Desulfopila inferna: one gene and its partner. The protein of the gene in region 1 binds, or shares a complex with, the protein of each later gene. Links are inferred from orthologs where the notes say so. Each region holds a gene or a part of one and is shown on either strand. Other genes may lie near its edges. The genes, in order: trxB and trxA.

Evidence for each region.
Region 2: the proteins of trxB (region 1) and trxA are in contact, whole or in part, in a crystal structure (PDB 1F6M), measured with the Escherichia coli proteins. The link is inferred for Desulfopila inferna from one-to-one orthologs.

Annotation. Positions count from the first base shown.
Region 1 is NZ_JAFFQE010000010.1:98,926-107,178, forward strand. What follows is about bases 3,854-6,639. They hold trxB (thioredoxin-disulfide reductase), read left to right. Parts: upstream 3,854-4,644; coding sequence 4,645-5,634; downstream 5,635-6,639. Other genes in these bases: JWG88_RS20070 (FAD-binding oxidoreductase), read right to left, coding at 3,854-4,189; JWG88_RS20080 (FmdE family protein), read right to left, coding at 5,728-6,276; JWG88_RS20085 (DUF2284 domain-containing protein), read right to left, coding at 6,307-6,639. Outside these bases: JWG88_RS20060 (DUF945 family protein), read left to right, coding at 10-1,338; JWG88_RS20065 ((Fe-S)-binding protein), read right to left, coding at 1,477-2,781; more of JWG88_RS20070, read right to left, coding at 2,795-3,853; more of JWG88_RS20085, read right to left, coding at 6,640-6,900; JWG88_RS20090 (alpha/beta hydrolase), read right to left, coding at 6,941-7,558; JWG88_RS20095 (hypothetical protein), read right to left, coding at 7,607-8,253.
Region 2 is NZ_JAFFQE010000004.1:373,253-381,505, reverse strand. Bases 161-2,946 are described here. They hold trxA (thioredoxin), read left to right. Parts: upstream 161-1,283; coding sequence 1,284-1,610; downstream 1,611-2,946. Other genes in these bases: JWG88_RS12590 (hypothetical protein), read right to left, coding at 2,546-2,946; JWG88_RS12595 (outer membrane protein assembly factor BamD), read left to right, coding at 1,744-2,442; hemL (glutamate-1-semialdehyde 2,1-aminomutase), read right to left, coding at 161-890. In the rest of the region: more of hemL, read right to left, coding at 1-160; more of JWG88_RS12590, read right to left, coding at 2,947-3,073; JWG88_RS12585 (NIL domain-containing protein), read right to left, coding at 3,321-3,755; nickel pincer cofactor biosynthesis protein LarB, read left to right, coding at 4,046-4,807; protein translocase subunit SecD, read left to right, coding at 4,976-7,540; JWG88_RS12570 (YkgJ family cysteine cluster protein), read left to right, coding at 7,552-8,253. UniProt on the Escherichia coli protein: Participates in various redox reactions through the reversible oxidation of its active center dithiol to a disulfide and catalyzes dithiol-disulfide exchange reactions.

The DNA of each region.
Region 1 (8,253 bases):
GAGTACTGAATGAAAAAAATAGTTGCAGTTGTTTTGCTGATCCTGATTATTGCCGCGGGAGCACCCTTTATCAACGGGCTGCTGCTTGAGAAAACCATACGTAATGTCTTTGAAGAAGCTAATTCCATGTATACCGAGAGCGGATTCGACTACTCTCTGGAAATTATCGACTATGACAGAAATTTTCTAACATCGGACATTGAATGGAAGATCAATTTCGGCTCACTCAAGGCATTGTACGGCATCGAGGAAATGATCTTCACTGAGCACGCCAGACACGGCTATATTAAAGTCGTCTCCAACACAAGCTTTGAGAAAAACGAGTGGTTTCAGCGTTTCATCGAAAATAAGCTGCAGGGAGAAAATCCCTTCACCATCACCACCTCCTACACCCTTTTTGGTGATATTGAATCGGTGGTCCGCTCAGAACCATTTTCGATCACCGTGGAAGATGAAGTTGTTGATATACATGCGGGTGAATTTTCCATTGCCACCGACAGCGATTTAAAACATTTTACCTCCTCGGGAAACTGGCAGGGTTTAGACGCCGCGGGGCAGGTATCTGTGGGTGAGATTGGTGTTGATTCGGAGCTGGAGATGATTTCCACCTTTATCTGGGAGGGCTACTTGAACTTTTCCGCCCGTGACTTCGTAGTACAGGCTGCAGAGGAAGACTTCTCATATACCAGGATGGACGGAAAATATGTCCTTGATCATGACAGCGACGCGAACACCTTATCCGCACAGACACATGTCTCCATGGATGATCTCAAAGCAGGACAGCACAGGATTAAAAAGACTTCTGCCCAGTTTGCCGTAAATAACATGAACACTCAGGGGTATGAGGACTTCATGACGGCCTATACCGAAATATTGTCTGAAGTTCTGGAAAATCTTGCCGCTCTCAAGGACGATCCCGGCAAGGCCGGAGAGTTTGTGGAAGAACAGATGGGAACCATCGGTATCCAGCTCATCGCTGCCTACGAGAAATTACTGAAAAAAGACCTCGAGCTTAAGATATCGGACCTTCATGTCGTTCTCCCTCAGGGAGATGTCAAGGCGGATATTACCCTGCGGTTGCTCAGGGACATGACCCTGATGCAATTCGCCCCGGTCATCGGACAGCCGGATCTGGCCTTGGAAATTTTCTATCTGAATTCAGACATCAAACTGCCGATCGAACTTGTCGGCGAACCGCCGCTCCTGCTGTCCCCTTCCTACCCGGGAATGCAGACCGGTCTCTTTGTCAAAGAAGGCGATATTCTCCATCACAGTGCAGAGACACGGGATAACAAACTGTTCCTCAACGGCAAGGAGTTTGACCTGTCTCAACCTTGATCCGACTTGCCTGAAATAACCCGCCGTCGTTCCAGCCAAGAGCTGGATTCCGGAATGACGGCAGTAGTATTTTCCCAGCTTTTTTTCCAGGTTGCTCCAGAAAAGCCGGGGAATGAGGCGGACGGAAAACGGTACTTTTCAAATCGTCTTTGCCGCCCGTAATGAATCGGCAAGAATCTCGACCACGAAGCGGACATTCTCTTCCCGATCATGCTGTTTCAGGTTGTCGGCAATATGCATGACACAGGTCGGACAGGCGGTGGCGACCATATCGACGCCGGCATCACCTATGTCTTTGATCTTGTGATTATTGATCTTGATCGCGGTATCGTAATGGGTGATGCAGTAACTTCCTGCCGAACCGCAGCAGGTATCGGCGTTTTTCATCTCGGTAAACTCCACCCCCGGTATCATTTTCAAAATATCCCGAGGCTGATCACGAATCCCCTGACCACGAGCCATATGACAGGGATCATGATACGTAACCTTGTAGGGTATGCGACCGAGATGCTCGGGCCGTATCTCCACGTTCTTCACGATGAACTCATTTATATCGTAGACCTTTCCCGTAAACTCACTGAGCTCCGGACTATCGTCGAGGAACACCTTGATTTCCTTCTTCAGCGCCATGCCGCAGGATGAGCAGGAAACCACGATGGCATCGAGTTCATACTTGCGGAACAGAGCAAAATTATGTTCCATCAGTCGCTTGGCGCCTTCGTAGTCACCGTTGGCGAGCACGGGGGTACCATTGCATTTCTGTTTTTTTGGGATAACCACCTCATAGCCGTAGTCGGTCAGAATATCGACCACCGACCTGGCCACATTGGTATAGATCAGATTGCCGGCGCAGCCGGTAAAATAACCGACGCGCATCTTCGCTGTTCCGCTTTTCGGCGGATTGATCTCGGCCAGCTGCGACTGCGCGCTGCGAATTGCAAGCTGGGGAAAATTCCTTCTCTTGGAGAAGCCGAACAGCGGAAACAGGTGGCGTACCGGATTCTTCGGTCCGATGCCGAAAAGCATCTTCTGGGTAATGCCGACGATAGCGCAGCCCAAGGTAATCGGCCACTTACGCCAGAGCAGTTGGCGGAAGATGAGTGCCTTGAAAAAGTGCAGCCCTTTTTGCGTGGTAATATACCAGCGCAGCCGCAGAACCACATGCTCCGGGCTCACTCCGGCGGGACAGTTTGCCGAACAGGTCTTGCAGTTGAGGCACTGATTAATGGCATCCTCCACCCGGTCGGTTATCTCGAGATCGCCCGAGACAATCTTTTCCGCCAGTTTATTCTTGCCGCGGGCCACATAGAGTTCATTGCCCATTTCTTTAAAAACAGGGCAGACACTGCGGCACTTGCCGCACTGCATGCATTTCTGGAATTCCTTCGCCGCTTCAAGAAGGTGGGCCTCAGCTTCCCTGCCCACAGATGATTTCACATTCATTATATTTTTAACCTCACTTTGCCGAAGTGCCGGGCATATCGAACATTTTTCCAGGATTCAACAGGTTTTTGGGATCGAGTGTCTTTTTGATATCCTGCAGCAGGCCAATGCCGGCGGAGCCTATCTGATCCATCAGGTAGGGCTTTTTCTCAAGACCGATGCCATGCTCCCCTGAAATGGTGCCTTCCAGATCGATGGCCAGTTGAAAAAGCTCCTTGACCGCTTTTTCAGTTCGTTCCATTTCGTCCTTATCTTTCATATCCAAGAGAAAGGTCGGATGGAGGTTACCGTCGCCGGCATGCCCGAAAATACCGACTTTAACCTGATGCCGCCTGGCGATGTCGGTTATGCCGCGTACCATTTCGGGCAACCGGCTGCGCATTACCGTGGCATCCTCGAGAATGAGATTGGGCCTGACACCGGCCAGGGCATTGAGCGCCACCCGCCTTCCGGCAAATAGATCGTCTCTTTCGCCGCTGCTCTTTGCTATGGCAAACTCTTTGGCGTTATTAGTTTTGACGACCTCCTCAACCTTGATCATCTCTGCCTTGGCCGAATTGGTTTCACCATCGGTTTCGATCAAAAGAACGGCCTGGGCATCCCGGGGCAGGCCGCAATTCTTGAAATTCTGAATGGCGTTGATGGTTTCATGGTCCATGAATTCCATGGTCGAAGGGGTTACCCCGGCTGCAATAATATCAGCAACCGTCCTTGCGGCATCATCCAGGGTATCAAAGACCGCCAGCGCAGATTCGCGATGCTCGGGAATCGGCAGCAGCGCAAGCGTCACTTCGGTCATGATTCCCAGAAGACCCTCACTGCCGACAAAAATAGCCTCTGTGTTAAAACCGGCAACATGCTTGACGCACTTTGACCCCAGAGTAACAATATCTCCTTTGGGCAGAACCACCTTGAGCATCTTCACATAATCCTTGGTAACCCCATACTTCAGGCCGCGGAGGCCGCCGGCGTTTTCGGCAATGTTGCCGCCGATCGTAGAGAAGGTTACGCTACCTGGGTCCGGAGGATAAAAGAGATTGGCCTCCGCTGCTATAACATCAATATCCGAGGTGGTCATACCTGTCTGGATAGTAATCAATCGGTTTGCGGGATCAAAGTCAATGACCTTCTTCATTCTGTCCATGACCAGCACTATACCCTGCTGCAGAGGTACCGAACCGCCGGATAGGCCGCTGCCCTGGCCCCGTGGAGTGACCGGTATATCCTCTCTGTAGGCAAGCTTCATCAATCGGCTGATCTGCTCGGTGGTGGCGGCAAAAACAACGGCTTCCGGCTTGACCTCGACATGGGCGGCATCATAGCTATAGGCAATCATGTCTTCATTGGCGGTCAACACATTCTCTTTTCCAAAGGTGGCGACCAGCTCATCGATAATACTTTTATCCATTGGCTTCTACTCCGTGGTATAATAAAAAAATAACAAGTCGTAACTCCGCATGCTGATTATTGGTACTACCAATATTACAAGATCTATCTTTGATGTCAACATTCTAAGTATCATTTATCCTTTAGGGGTATTATATCGAGGCATTACCTCTTAAATTTCATAGAAAATGAAAATCGCTCTTTTCCCTTTTTCACGCATTAATTAAAATTGGTATTACCTAAAACTGCCTGAACCTCATTCTGCTGAGCTGCAGTTAATTTCTCCGGGATATTTCATCCCGGTTGATAAATCCCCCGGGTGTATTATTATTTGCACGATTTAAATAAACTATTCAACCATGTTGTATCCCTTAAGAACAAGGACAACATTTGCCTGGAGTTTTTTTCCAGTTTACGCAGGGCGGAGAGACTGTCACTTGAGTGAAGTGAACACCAACAAAAGGAAACAACAAGGGCATGAACACCCGTAATCAAGAGAAAACACACAGCAAGATCAAGCAACTCGAAGTTGCTGAAAAGATACGATGTCTGATCGTCGGTTCAGGACCGTCCGGATACACTGCGGCAATCTATGCGGCCAGGGCCCATCTCAGCCCTGTCATGTATCAGGGGCTTCAACCCGGTGGCCAGCTTACGACAACCAGAGACGTGGAAAATTTTCCGGGATACCCCGAAGGTATTACCGGAGAGCAGTTAATGAAAGATCTGCGAAAGCAGGCTGAACATTTCGGAACGGATGTGCGCTATGGCACTGTGACCGATGTCGATTTTTCAGGTGATGTCCATAAGATTCTGATTGACAATGAAAGACTAATCGAAGCAGAGACGGTGATCATTTCAACCGGCGCTACTGCAAAGTATCTCGGTCTGGAATCAGAGGACAGATTTAAGGCGGGCGGGGTATCGGCCTGCGCCACCTGCGATGGCTTCTTCTATAAAGGCCTTGATGTCGCCGTGGTGGGTGGCGGAGACACCGCAGCGGAAGAAGCACTCTATCTTTCCTCCCTCTGTCGCAAAGTGTATTTGATTGTCAGAAAAGACCACCTGCGCGCCTCTCCGGTCATGCAGGCCCGGGTGATGAAGAACAATAGAATAGAAGTGCTCTTTAAACGCAACACCAAGAAACTTCTTGGCGATACCGTTCTAAGAGAAGCGGTTCTTATAAAAAACATGGGCGAGGAGGGCGAGGAAGAGGAACGGATCTCTATCGATGGCTTTTTCCTTGGCATAGGCCATACACCGAATTCATATCCTTTCAGCAAATACGTGAAAACCAATACCGGTGGTTATATCATCACGCTCGGCAGAAGCACCAGGACAAATATTCCCGGAGTGTTTGCCTGTGGTGATGTTCAGGACTTCACCTATCGCCAGGCCATCACTGCAGCCGGAACCGGCTGCATGGCTGCTATGGATGCAGAGAAGTACCTGGGAGAAAAGGAGTAGGACTCCGGAGGTATTTAGTGCCCTACCTCCGAAAGACCGCCTTAAAAAACGAAATAATTTCGATCTATGAATTGGCTCCTCTCGCCAAACCACTTACATCTTCTGTTCCACTTCTTCAAAACAGGGAATACAGAGCGTTCTCCCGTCGAAGCGGCGTGTTCTTGATTCCATGGTTTCTTCCCCACAGGAACTGCAGGGGATCGAGGTTAGAATACGGGCTCGACGGGGCGGCCGCTCCTCCAGACGAGTGAGGTGAAACAGGGCAGAAAGCGGCTTTTCCATCAGGATCCGAATCATTTCCGAGCGATCCGCAGCCTGTCCCCCCTCTCCTTCCTTGGCGTCGGGCCGCAGCACCAACCGGATGGTTTTGCCGCTGTTGCGATCAAAAAAGGAGAATGCCGCTTTTCCATAATCCAGGTGGACGAGATTACCTTTTCCAAAAGTGCATTGGGTCAGATATTGTATACCGTCGACAGCGCACATATCGGTTTCGGTAATGCAGACAAGATCTTCGTCATTTGATTTCTCAAACTCCTGCAGAGCATATTCAGCGGCGCGGATGCCTATGGAAAGCCCGGGGCAGTTATGTCCGTGAAAATGAATAACCTCTTCGATTAATTCTTTTGAAAATTGACATGTCATAGTTTCTTCCTTTTTTTCTTACGATGCCTGTCACCTGCTTATCAGTACAAGTCCGGCAACCCAGCTTACTTCTTCAGAACCGTCTTCCTCACTCAGGGGCTTGCAGGCTTCCCATCCTGCCGCCTTCATCATCATACCGACATTAATGCCAAATCCCGACATGGAGGGGCGGGCATGGAGAGGATTCCGGCAAATCCCTTTTTCGGAGAGACGCAGACATTCACCATGATCACGGCAGAAGATGTGCTTGCAGGAACCTCCGGCAAAACTTCTCGACCCGGGATAGTTAAGGCTGATCGCAGTCAACTCAACACTTGCAACAACTTCATGGAGCATCTTCATAACCCCGTATCGCTCTTCTGAACGAAGAATCGAGACAGGGACATCTATCCTGATGGCAAGTGCAGACTCAGCCAGATCACGCCACCTTCTCAAGGCTTCGGGACCTTCAACATGGGGAGGACAACTGGCAGAATGTCCATAGTTGCGGCACTGCGGAGTGCTGCACATGCTCGCCAGCTTATCATCGATGACCAGCTCTTTGAGTCCGAAAAAACAGGCATCCGATGCGCCCCCTGCCGTAGCTATCTTAATTAGTTTCTGCAGATGATTCTTCATTTCCATTATTCCTCCCTTGTTGCTGCTGTGGGAACGGTGGATCACACTAGGCAGGATGCCGGATATATGTCCGAAGAGCCGCTTCCAGCGAAACCATTTTCGCACTGAAAAAATGATCACCACCATCAATAACCAGCAGTTGCGCTGCTGAATTCCATGCAGTGATGCTCTCCTTGATCTGCTCAGGCGGCCCGATATCATCGTCCTCGGCGGCGATCACCGCCTTCAATTTGGGTATGCATGAAACGGTGCCGTAATCCATAAGGGCGACCGGTGGAGCTATATGAACCTGCGCTACAACCTCCTCCGGCACATCTCCCATTCCGCCAAGAACCAAGGCGCCAAAAGAATATCCAACCAATTCGATTGAATGGATGCCGGCTCCCAATAGATGTCCTATTGCCCCCGAAACGTCGTCTCTTTCACCGCGACCATTATCAAATGTTCCTTCGCTGCCGCCGACACCTCGGAAATTAAAGCGGAGGGTTGAAAATCCTTCTTCACCATAGACCCGGGTGATGGTTTCAACAACCGGATTATGCATGTTACCACCATACAGGGAATGCGGATGAGTAATGACAACACCTTTGTCACCTGGAATCCTGCTAAGCAAACCTTGCAGGGCAATCTTACCCGCACGAAATGTAACCGCTGTTTCCTTCATTCGGTTCTCCTTTCATGACCTACATAGTCAGCAGCACACTTGTCGATGCTACTTTTCACCCTGCAGCAGTTCAGGATCGTCACACTCCACATCGACTGAACAGGCTTCATCCTGCGGAGGAAGATAGTCAAAAGAAGAGGATTGCGAAAAATCGCTGCTTTCATTCACCGCCTGCTCTTCCTGCGGGACACGGCAATGCTCATCCAGATATTCCCGGATTGGAGCGCTGCCGTTTATTATCTGAAACCCTGAATCGTTTAAAACAAGCAACACAGGAATCTGGTTCAGCCCCAGCGACTGCAGCACGGCGCGATTGACGGCAGGATCATAGTTTCCAGGTCTTTCGACATCATCGAGAGCGAATTCATCGATTTCGTCGATAGGGTTGAAGCGGATTGTACATGTGTCATCTTGAAGCGATGATATAACCTCTTCACAATAATTACAGGTGGAGGAAAAGAAGAGATAATGCTTTTCTGTTTCGGATCCCTCCAGCACGGCAAATGTTCCGGAATCCAGTCTCTCTAGAGATAGGGAGCTTCCTGAAAACTGGAGAACTGTAAAACTGAGGAAAATTGCAGCAAAAATGGCTGTTCCGCTGATAAACTGACGTGCTCCCGCCAGAACGTTGAGTAAAACGACAAGAGCTAAAATAATGAGACAGTAGGAACAAAATGTCTGGGCGACAACATGCT
Region 2 (8,253 bases), on another replicon or contig:
GCCTGGTAGACCGGACCATCTGGTGCGATATGGTTCATTATTTCAGCCTTGCCGCCGTAGGCGCCAACGGGAAGACCACCACCGATGATCTTCCCCAGACAGGTGAGATCCGGGGTGACATCAAAGTATTCCTGGGCACCGCCATAGGATAATCTGAAACCGGTAATCACCTCATCGAAGATAAGAATAATGCCCAGTTCCCGGGTAAGCCTTCTCAGAGTCTGCAGAAATTCCGGCTGAGGCGGTATGCAGCCCATGTTGCCGGCGACCGGCTCGATAATGACACAGGCAATATCCAATTTCTCATCCCGCAGTGTCCTCTCCAGAATCTCCACATTATTATAGGGAATCGAAGCGGTATTTTTGACAACATCATCCGGCACTCCCGGACTGCCCGGGATTCCCAGGGTGATTACACCTGAACCGGCTTTTATCAGGAAAGAATCGGCATGGCCATGATAACATCCATCGAACTTTATCACGGTATTCTTACCCGTGTACCCCCTGGCGAGCCGAACGGCGCTCATGGTCGCCTCCGTTCCGGAATTGACAAAACGAACCTTTTCCACGGAAGGTACCGCCTCGACCACCATCCGGGCCAGATCGACCTCGGAAGGCGTGGGTGCGCCAAAACTGGTGCCCGCTGTTGCACTCCTCTGTACCGCCTCGACAATATCAGGATGTGCGTGTCCCATTATCATCGGTCCCCAGGAACAGACAAAATCGGTATATCTGTTGCTATCCACATCGTAAACAGTTGAGCCCTCAGCTCTTTCGATAAACACCGGTTCACAGCCCACGGATCGGCAGGCTCTGACGGGGCTGTTCACCCCGCCGGGAATATATTTCTGTGCCTCTTTAAACATTTGGCCGGATCTGACTGTATCCATGGAATCTCCTTGTCTGTATTCTATCTGAAAATTTGGTCTCGAATTCTGTACATCCGCACTCTTCGCTTGTTCGGATGCCCTAAGTTTCCCGGCACCGACACCTCAACCTGCAACTTCGATGACTTTTCCGAGATCATCAGGTTAAACTTAAGACTATAGCATGGGGAAAGAAACAGTGTCAAACAGCTTCCAGCTCCTTGCTGTTAAATAGTGTTTACTGTTGACTATCTATCTTTCAAGTTTACATTATCAAATTCAATTTCCGTGACAATTTTACTTGTCACGGAAAAAGGCAACAGGTAAACTGAAGTCGGGATCGTAATCATTTGAAGCCGGTTTACTATTACTTTCCAACTATCATTATTATCACGTACTTTTTAAGGAGAAGAAAATATGGCAAGCGATAAAGTCCAACAGATAAGTGATGCAGATTTTGATTCGATTATTGGCTCTGACACACCTACTCTGGTAGATTTCTGGGCCCCATGGTGCGGACCCTGCAAAGCAATCGGCCCAGTCGTTGAAGATCTCGCTGAGGAGTTTGACGGAAAGATCAATATCGCCAAAATGAATGTCGATGATAATCCTGCAACCCCGGGGAAATTCGGGATACGAGCCATACCGACACTGATTATGTTCAAGGGAGGTGAGGTTGTTGATCAGATCACCGGAGCCGTCGGTAAATCTCAGCTCGTCGATCTCATCAATAAAGCCATTTAACATGTATTGCTTTGCTCTCCGGCAAACCGTATCTCAGCCAGGATACGCCAGCGGAGATCTTCGTTCATTTTAGCCGGAATCTGTTTCTTTCGGCAAAAACTGGTGTTTCTTAATTTCGTCTCTTTATTTCCTTATGAACTTATTACTTGGTATTTCACCCCGTCATCCCCTGCACCTCGTTTTTATTATTGCTCTTTTAGCTCTTCTGGCGGGCTGTTCGGCATCAGGAAAATTTTTCGAGGATACCGCCCCGAAAGATATGGACCTCAGTATGGCCCCGCAGATCCTTGCCCAGAAAGGCATGGAGGAATATAACCGAGGGAAATATTTCGTAGCTCTTGAATATTTCAACACAATCCTCGATAACCACCGCTTTACACCAGAGGCGCTGCTGGCCGAACTGAAAGTGGCGGACTGCCACTATTATATGGAAAAATACACGGAAGCATATGTGTATTACGAAAAATTTGAGGAAATGCACCCTACCAATGAGGCTATTCCCTATGTGATGTATCAGAAGGCAATGTGTTACTACAAACGTATTGATACCATTGACCGGGATATTTCAAATGCAAAGAAGGCCATCGAACGATTCCAGCTCCTGGTAAAGGCTTATCCTGAATCTCCTTACATCACAGATGCCGAAGCCAAACTTAGGGCCTCCAGGGAATTTTTGGCAAATCATGAATTCAGTGTAGCGAAATTCTACATCAGGACCAAGGAACCGGGTCAAGCCGTTGTTCGACTTAATTATCTGCTCGCCATGTATCCCCAGACTGAGATTGTCTCCCAGGCAAGAGATCTGCTCAGTGAGGTTGAGGCAAAAAGATAAATCCTAAAACTATCGCCCCGCCGTTCAGATGAACGGCGGGGCGATAGTTATCTAGTGCCCTTCCCGCAATTTGGTTTTTGGCAAAAGGAAGTAAACCTTTCAACTACAGCAGGAATCTTCCCTGAGCATCTGTTTTCGGACCGAGAAGCCTGAGGTTCGGGAATATCTTGAAAGCAATATAAAAAGACAGAATAATGGCCAATATCAGCAGAATGAGCTTAAGCAGGCCGAAAAGGGTTACGAATTTTGCCAGAAGGAACCATTCCAGCAGATCGAAAAGGCACCAAAAACCCAGCAGTCTGTAAATACCCCCATGAAACTGGTAGACGAAATAACTGAACACCAGCGGAAGGCCGATTCGGAGGAAAATAAAGATGGTGGACTGCTGGAAATCGATGGGTAGCTCCTGGAGAAATCCCATTATCGACACACCGACTAAAATAAGGAACAGAACGCTATTCAGGCGGAGATATCTTGTACGCATCTCCTGTTTCGGTATGGACGCTATGGCAAAAGCGACTTTGGAAGCATCCTGCGGATGAGCGCTGACCCGCCTGTTGAAAGCCTCCTCACGCGCCATTCCGCTATCCAGGTCTGCCATAATTTCATTTCTGAGATCAAGAAGTCCCATAACACCTCACTACAAACTCTATTTATTTTCAATAATAATTAGAAGAAGAGCAATCATGATAGTTCCGTAAAAAGTCATTGAAGGAGCCGGGATGGACTCTGCGATAAGCACCCATACGGGCATAAACTCCGACTTCGAAAAGCTTGATGCTAGGCCAGTATCTGAAACGGCGAGCATTACATGTGGTTGGGCAAATCGCCTTTTCAGATCTACAACGACAGATTGAGCTTTTTTACGACTCCATCAATCATGACTTTACAGGATATTGCTCTTCTCCCAGGCAGACATCCATGGCACGGACGGGACAAATAGTGACACAAAGACTGCAGCCGGTGCACTTTTCCGGATCAAAAATAACCGCCATATCCGATCTTCTCATAAATAGTGCACCGGAAGGGCATATTCCCGTACAGGCGCCGCATTGGAAACATTTTTGTTCATCTCTGCTGATTCCGGCGGCAAGTCGCTCGACTCTGACCTCGAAGCTCTTTAGATATTGAATCGCCTCCTTGACATTATTCCTGACGCCCCTGAGCTCGAGTACCATCATTCCTTCCCTATGTGGAAATATGTCGGCCTTGAGTATATTTGATTCTACATCGAATTTTTTTACCAGATTATAAATAAAGGGCTTATCACTGGTATCTTTAGGAAACCGGAGAATATAAATCCGTGCATACATGATTGTCTTCCTTGATTAATATAGAACAGAGAAGTACTTTTTTCAAAAACCAGGGCCTATATATACACTATTTTATAGAGGCAGGCCACCTCACATTGCCTTCCTCCGCTGATTCTATGGCCTGCTCCCCCTGCACCCTGTTCCCCGGGGTATCCGGTAACTAAAAATACAGCAGAAATTCACTGCAGTCTTTCTTGTCCTCCCCCGATGATTGACACTGGCTATCGATTGAGTATCATGCTACATTGGCGATGAGACGACATTGTCATTTGCCGAGGAGAATGAGAATCATGAAAACACTACTGGAAATACTCACCAGTGTAAAAAATGGACAGTGCGACATCACTGAAGCCCTGCAGAAAATTCAGGCACAGCCAGCCGAAACCATCGAAGATGCCTGTCTCGACCATCAGCGGGCCATGAGAACCGGGATACCGGAGGTGGTTTTCGGTGAGTCAAAAAGTGCCGAACAGATTACTGCCATCGCCACCTCCTTGCTGAAAAAGAAGGACCTTGTCCTGGTAACACGGGTTGAGGAAGAAAAAGCAGTTGCGGTTCAAAAGCACCTGCCACAGCTCGGCTATCATCGCAAGGCCGGCATTCTCTGCGGCAATCCTCGGCCGGCGATAATGGAAAAATGCCACGGCAAGGTTGTCATAGTCTGTGCCGGAACATCCGATATTCCTGTGGCGGAAGAGGCCAGAGTCACCGCGGAAAGCCTGGGCCATCCCGTCGAGAAACTCTATGATGTTGGGGTTGCGGGTCTTCACCGTCTGCTTGTCAATCAACCGCTGCTTTCCACCGCCTCCGTAATTATTGTCGTGGCCGGTATGGAAGGAGCACTTCCCAGTGTTGTCAGCGGTCTGGTCAGTGCTCCGGTAATCGGCGTGCCTACCTCCATCGGCTATGGCGCAAATCTTGGAGGATTCACCGCACTTTTGGGTATGCTCAACAGCTGTGCACCGGGGCTTGCCGTTGTCAATATAGACAACGGGTTTGGTGCCGCCTGCATGGCGGTAGCCATCAACACGGCACACAACACCTTGCCGTAAACCTTTTTTATCGCTTTTTTGACCATAATCTTTGGCAAACCTTGCAAGATTCAGGCATTGCGTTATAATCGCCATGCTATTTTGATGGCGGATCGTGTTGTCACCAAATATCTTTTTCAAAGTTAACTTGCGCGGCACCTGCAAATTTAAACGCAACCAGAGGCATAAATGAATACATCGCTGAAATTAAAACTTGGCCTGCTCATAATTTTGATCATAGGCTCCATTACCACTGTAGTCCCTTCGTTTTACAAAGGCGCACCGGACTGGTGGAAAACATATATGGCTCCTGAAGGCCTTCGCCTTGGCCTGGATCTTCAGGGCGGCATGCATCTGGTCCTCAAGGTTAATCTAAAAAAGGCCGTGGAAAACACCCTTGAGCTGGCCGCAGACGACCTCAAGAACCGCCTTGCCGATCAATCCATTACCGCGGTTCGGACTCAATCAACCACCCCGAATATCATCATCTTTACATTGCCCAACACCAGTGCAGTGGCAATGGTCGAGAAAATAGTCGCCGAAGATGAAGACATTGCAGCTACCGTGGAGAGCAAAGAGGGAAGTTTCCCCCGGATTAAGATACGCCTGACCAAAGAGAAATTGAAATTTATAGAAAATAATGCAGTTGACCAATCTCTTGAAATCATCCGCAACCGCATTGATCAATTTGGCGTGGCAGAACCTGTTATCATCCGTCAGGGTGAGGATGAAATCGTTATTCAGCTACCGGGCATCAAAGATCCGGAACGCGCCATAAACCTGATCGGCGACACCGCTCAACTTGAGTTCAGGGCTGTTGCAGATGCCACAGGTACCAATCTGAACGAAATTATAGGCAAAGCCGTCGACGCCGGCCAGTGGCAGGAGGGTGATTCCATTCGGCTGCTTAACCGTGCAGTTGGGAGCCTGCTGCCTGCCGAGACATCCGTCTATTTTGAGAAAGAAGTGGACAAACAGACGGGCAGGGAATATCTCCGCCCGATTCTGCTGGAAGACAAGGTTCTGATGACCGGCGACATGATTAAAGACGCCCAGGTCAGAATAGGCGGAACCTTCAATGAACCCTATGTAAGTCTCGACATGACCAGTAGAGGCGGCCGGATATTCGCCAATGTAACTGAAGAGTATACCGGGGAAAGGATGGCTATTGTTCTCGATGATATTGTGCGCTCAGCTCCGGTAATCCGCGAAAAAATTCTTGGAGGATCGGCGCAGATCACCGGCAGTTTCAGTCACGAAGAGGCCTCCGATCTGGCAATCGTCCTGCGCGTCGGCGCCCTGCCGGCACCGGTTGACATCATCCAGAACATGACGGTGGGAGCAAGCCTGGGGCAGGATTCCATCGACAAGGGTCTGACTGCCGGTATCTTCGGCGCCATCATGGTCCTGGCCTTCATGGTCATCTATTATCGCCTGTCGGGAGTGATCGCCAACGGTGCGCTTATACTCAATATCCTCTTCCTCTTTACCGGTCTGGCGGTTCTTAGTGCAACCCTGACTCTGCCGGGTATTGCCGGTATCGTTCTCTCCATCGGTATGGCTGTTGACGCCAATATCCTCATCTTTGAGAGAATACGGGAGGAATATACACTGGGAAAATCGGTCAAATCGAGCATTGACGGCGGGTTCAGCAAAGCCTTCTCGACCATCATCGATTCCCAGGTGACCACGCTGATAACGGCCATGGCTCTGTTCCTTTTCGGTACCGGACCGATCAAAGGTTTTGCAGTTACCCTTTCTCTTGGTATTATTTTTAACCTCTTTACCGTGTTATTCTGCTCGCGTCTCTTCTTTGACAGTCTCGCCGCGAAGAAGAAGATCGGCCGTCTTAAATTCATACAGATTGTCAAAAACTCAAATCTCGACTTCATGCGCCTCAAAAACATCACCTTCGTTCTCTCCGGTATTCTGGTGGCAATCGGCTTAATTTCTTTTATTCAAATTACCCGCGGCAGTGCCAATCTGGGCGTTGATTTCACCGGTGGTTCTTTGCTGCAGTACAAGACGCAACAGGAATTTTCCATGAACGAAGTGCGCAACGTTTTTGACAGTAACGAGATGCAGGGCGTAGATCTGCAGAAGGTTGAAAACGAAAACCGTCTTATCGTCAAGATCAAAAAATCAGAAGAAGTCGTGGCTAATCTCGGCGAAACCGTTTCGCGGATTCTAGATCGGGACCTGCCGCAAAACAAATTCAATCTCGAAAGTCAATCGGAAATAGGCTCTTCAGTCAGCGAGGTGCTGCGTAACAAGGCCCTGCTCGCTATCTTCATCTCCCTGGTCGGTGTCATTATTTATCTGGGCCTGAGGTTTGATCTACGATTCGGCCTGGCCGCCGCCATTGCCACTTTCCATGACGTTCTTGTGGTTCTCGGCATATGCTGGTTACTGAATGTGGAGATTACCCTGTTAATCATCACCGCACTGCTCACCCTCGCGGGATACTCGCTTAATGATTCCGTCGTCGTCTTTGATCGAATCCGCGAAAATATGCACAAGGACGAGAAAAAGAACCTGCCGGGTTTAATCAATGTCAGCATCAATCAGGTGATCAGCAGAACCGTTGTTACCTCATTGACATCTGCCATGGTTCTGCTTGCTCTATTTCTTTTTGGAGGATCCGTTATTCATGATTTCTCCTTCACCCTGCTGTGCGGCGTCATTGTCGGAACATACTCATCCATATTCATAGCAAGCCCGGTTCTGACGTTATGGAAACCCAGCAAAAGTTGAAAAATAAAGAGATGAAACTTCCGATATTACCAAAAAATATCAGGCGTATTGCCGATGACGAGAAATTTGCTTTTGCCTGCCATACCGGGGTAGACTGCTTCACCCACTGCTGCCGGCAGCTGGAGCTGTCCCTGACCCCATACGACATGCTGCGCCTAAAAAATGCGCTCGGACTGGATTCAAGTGAATTCCTGGAAAAATACGTCATTACCGAACAGGACGATACAGATATCTTTCCACGCTTCTACCTGACCATGGTCGATGACGGCAATGCCAGCTGCGTTTTTGTGACGCCGAAAGGTTGCACCGTCTACACAGATCGCCCCGGAGCATGTCGCGCCTATCCGCTCGGCAGGGCCGCCATGCGTAAAGCAGATAACAGCATTGAAAGTTTTTTCGTCCTGCTCAACGAGGAGCACTGCAATGGGTTTGGGGAATCTTGCCGCCAGACCGCCAGGCGATACAGCGAAGAACAGGGTCTAGATACCTATAACCGCATGAATGATCTCCTCGGAACTCTTCTCCAGCATGAAAGAATTCGTGGCGGCATGCGCCTTTCGGACGAGCAGGTCACACTCTTTACCCATGCTCTTTATGATCTGGATACTTTCAGGAAGAGGTTGTTTTCAGGTCAAGCCGGGACTGATGTCCCCCCTCCGCATATACAGGAGGAACTTGCAGATGATGAGAAACTGCTCCTCTACGCCATTGAG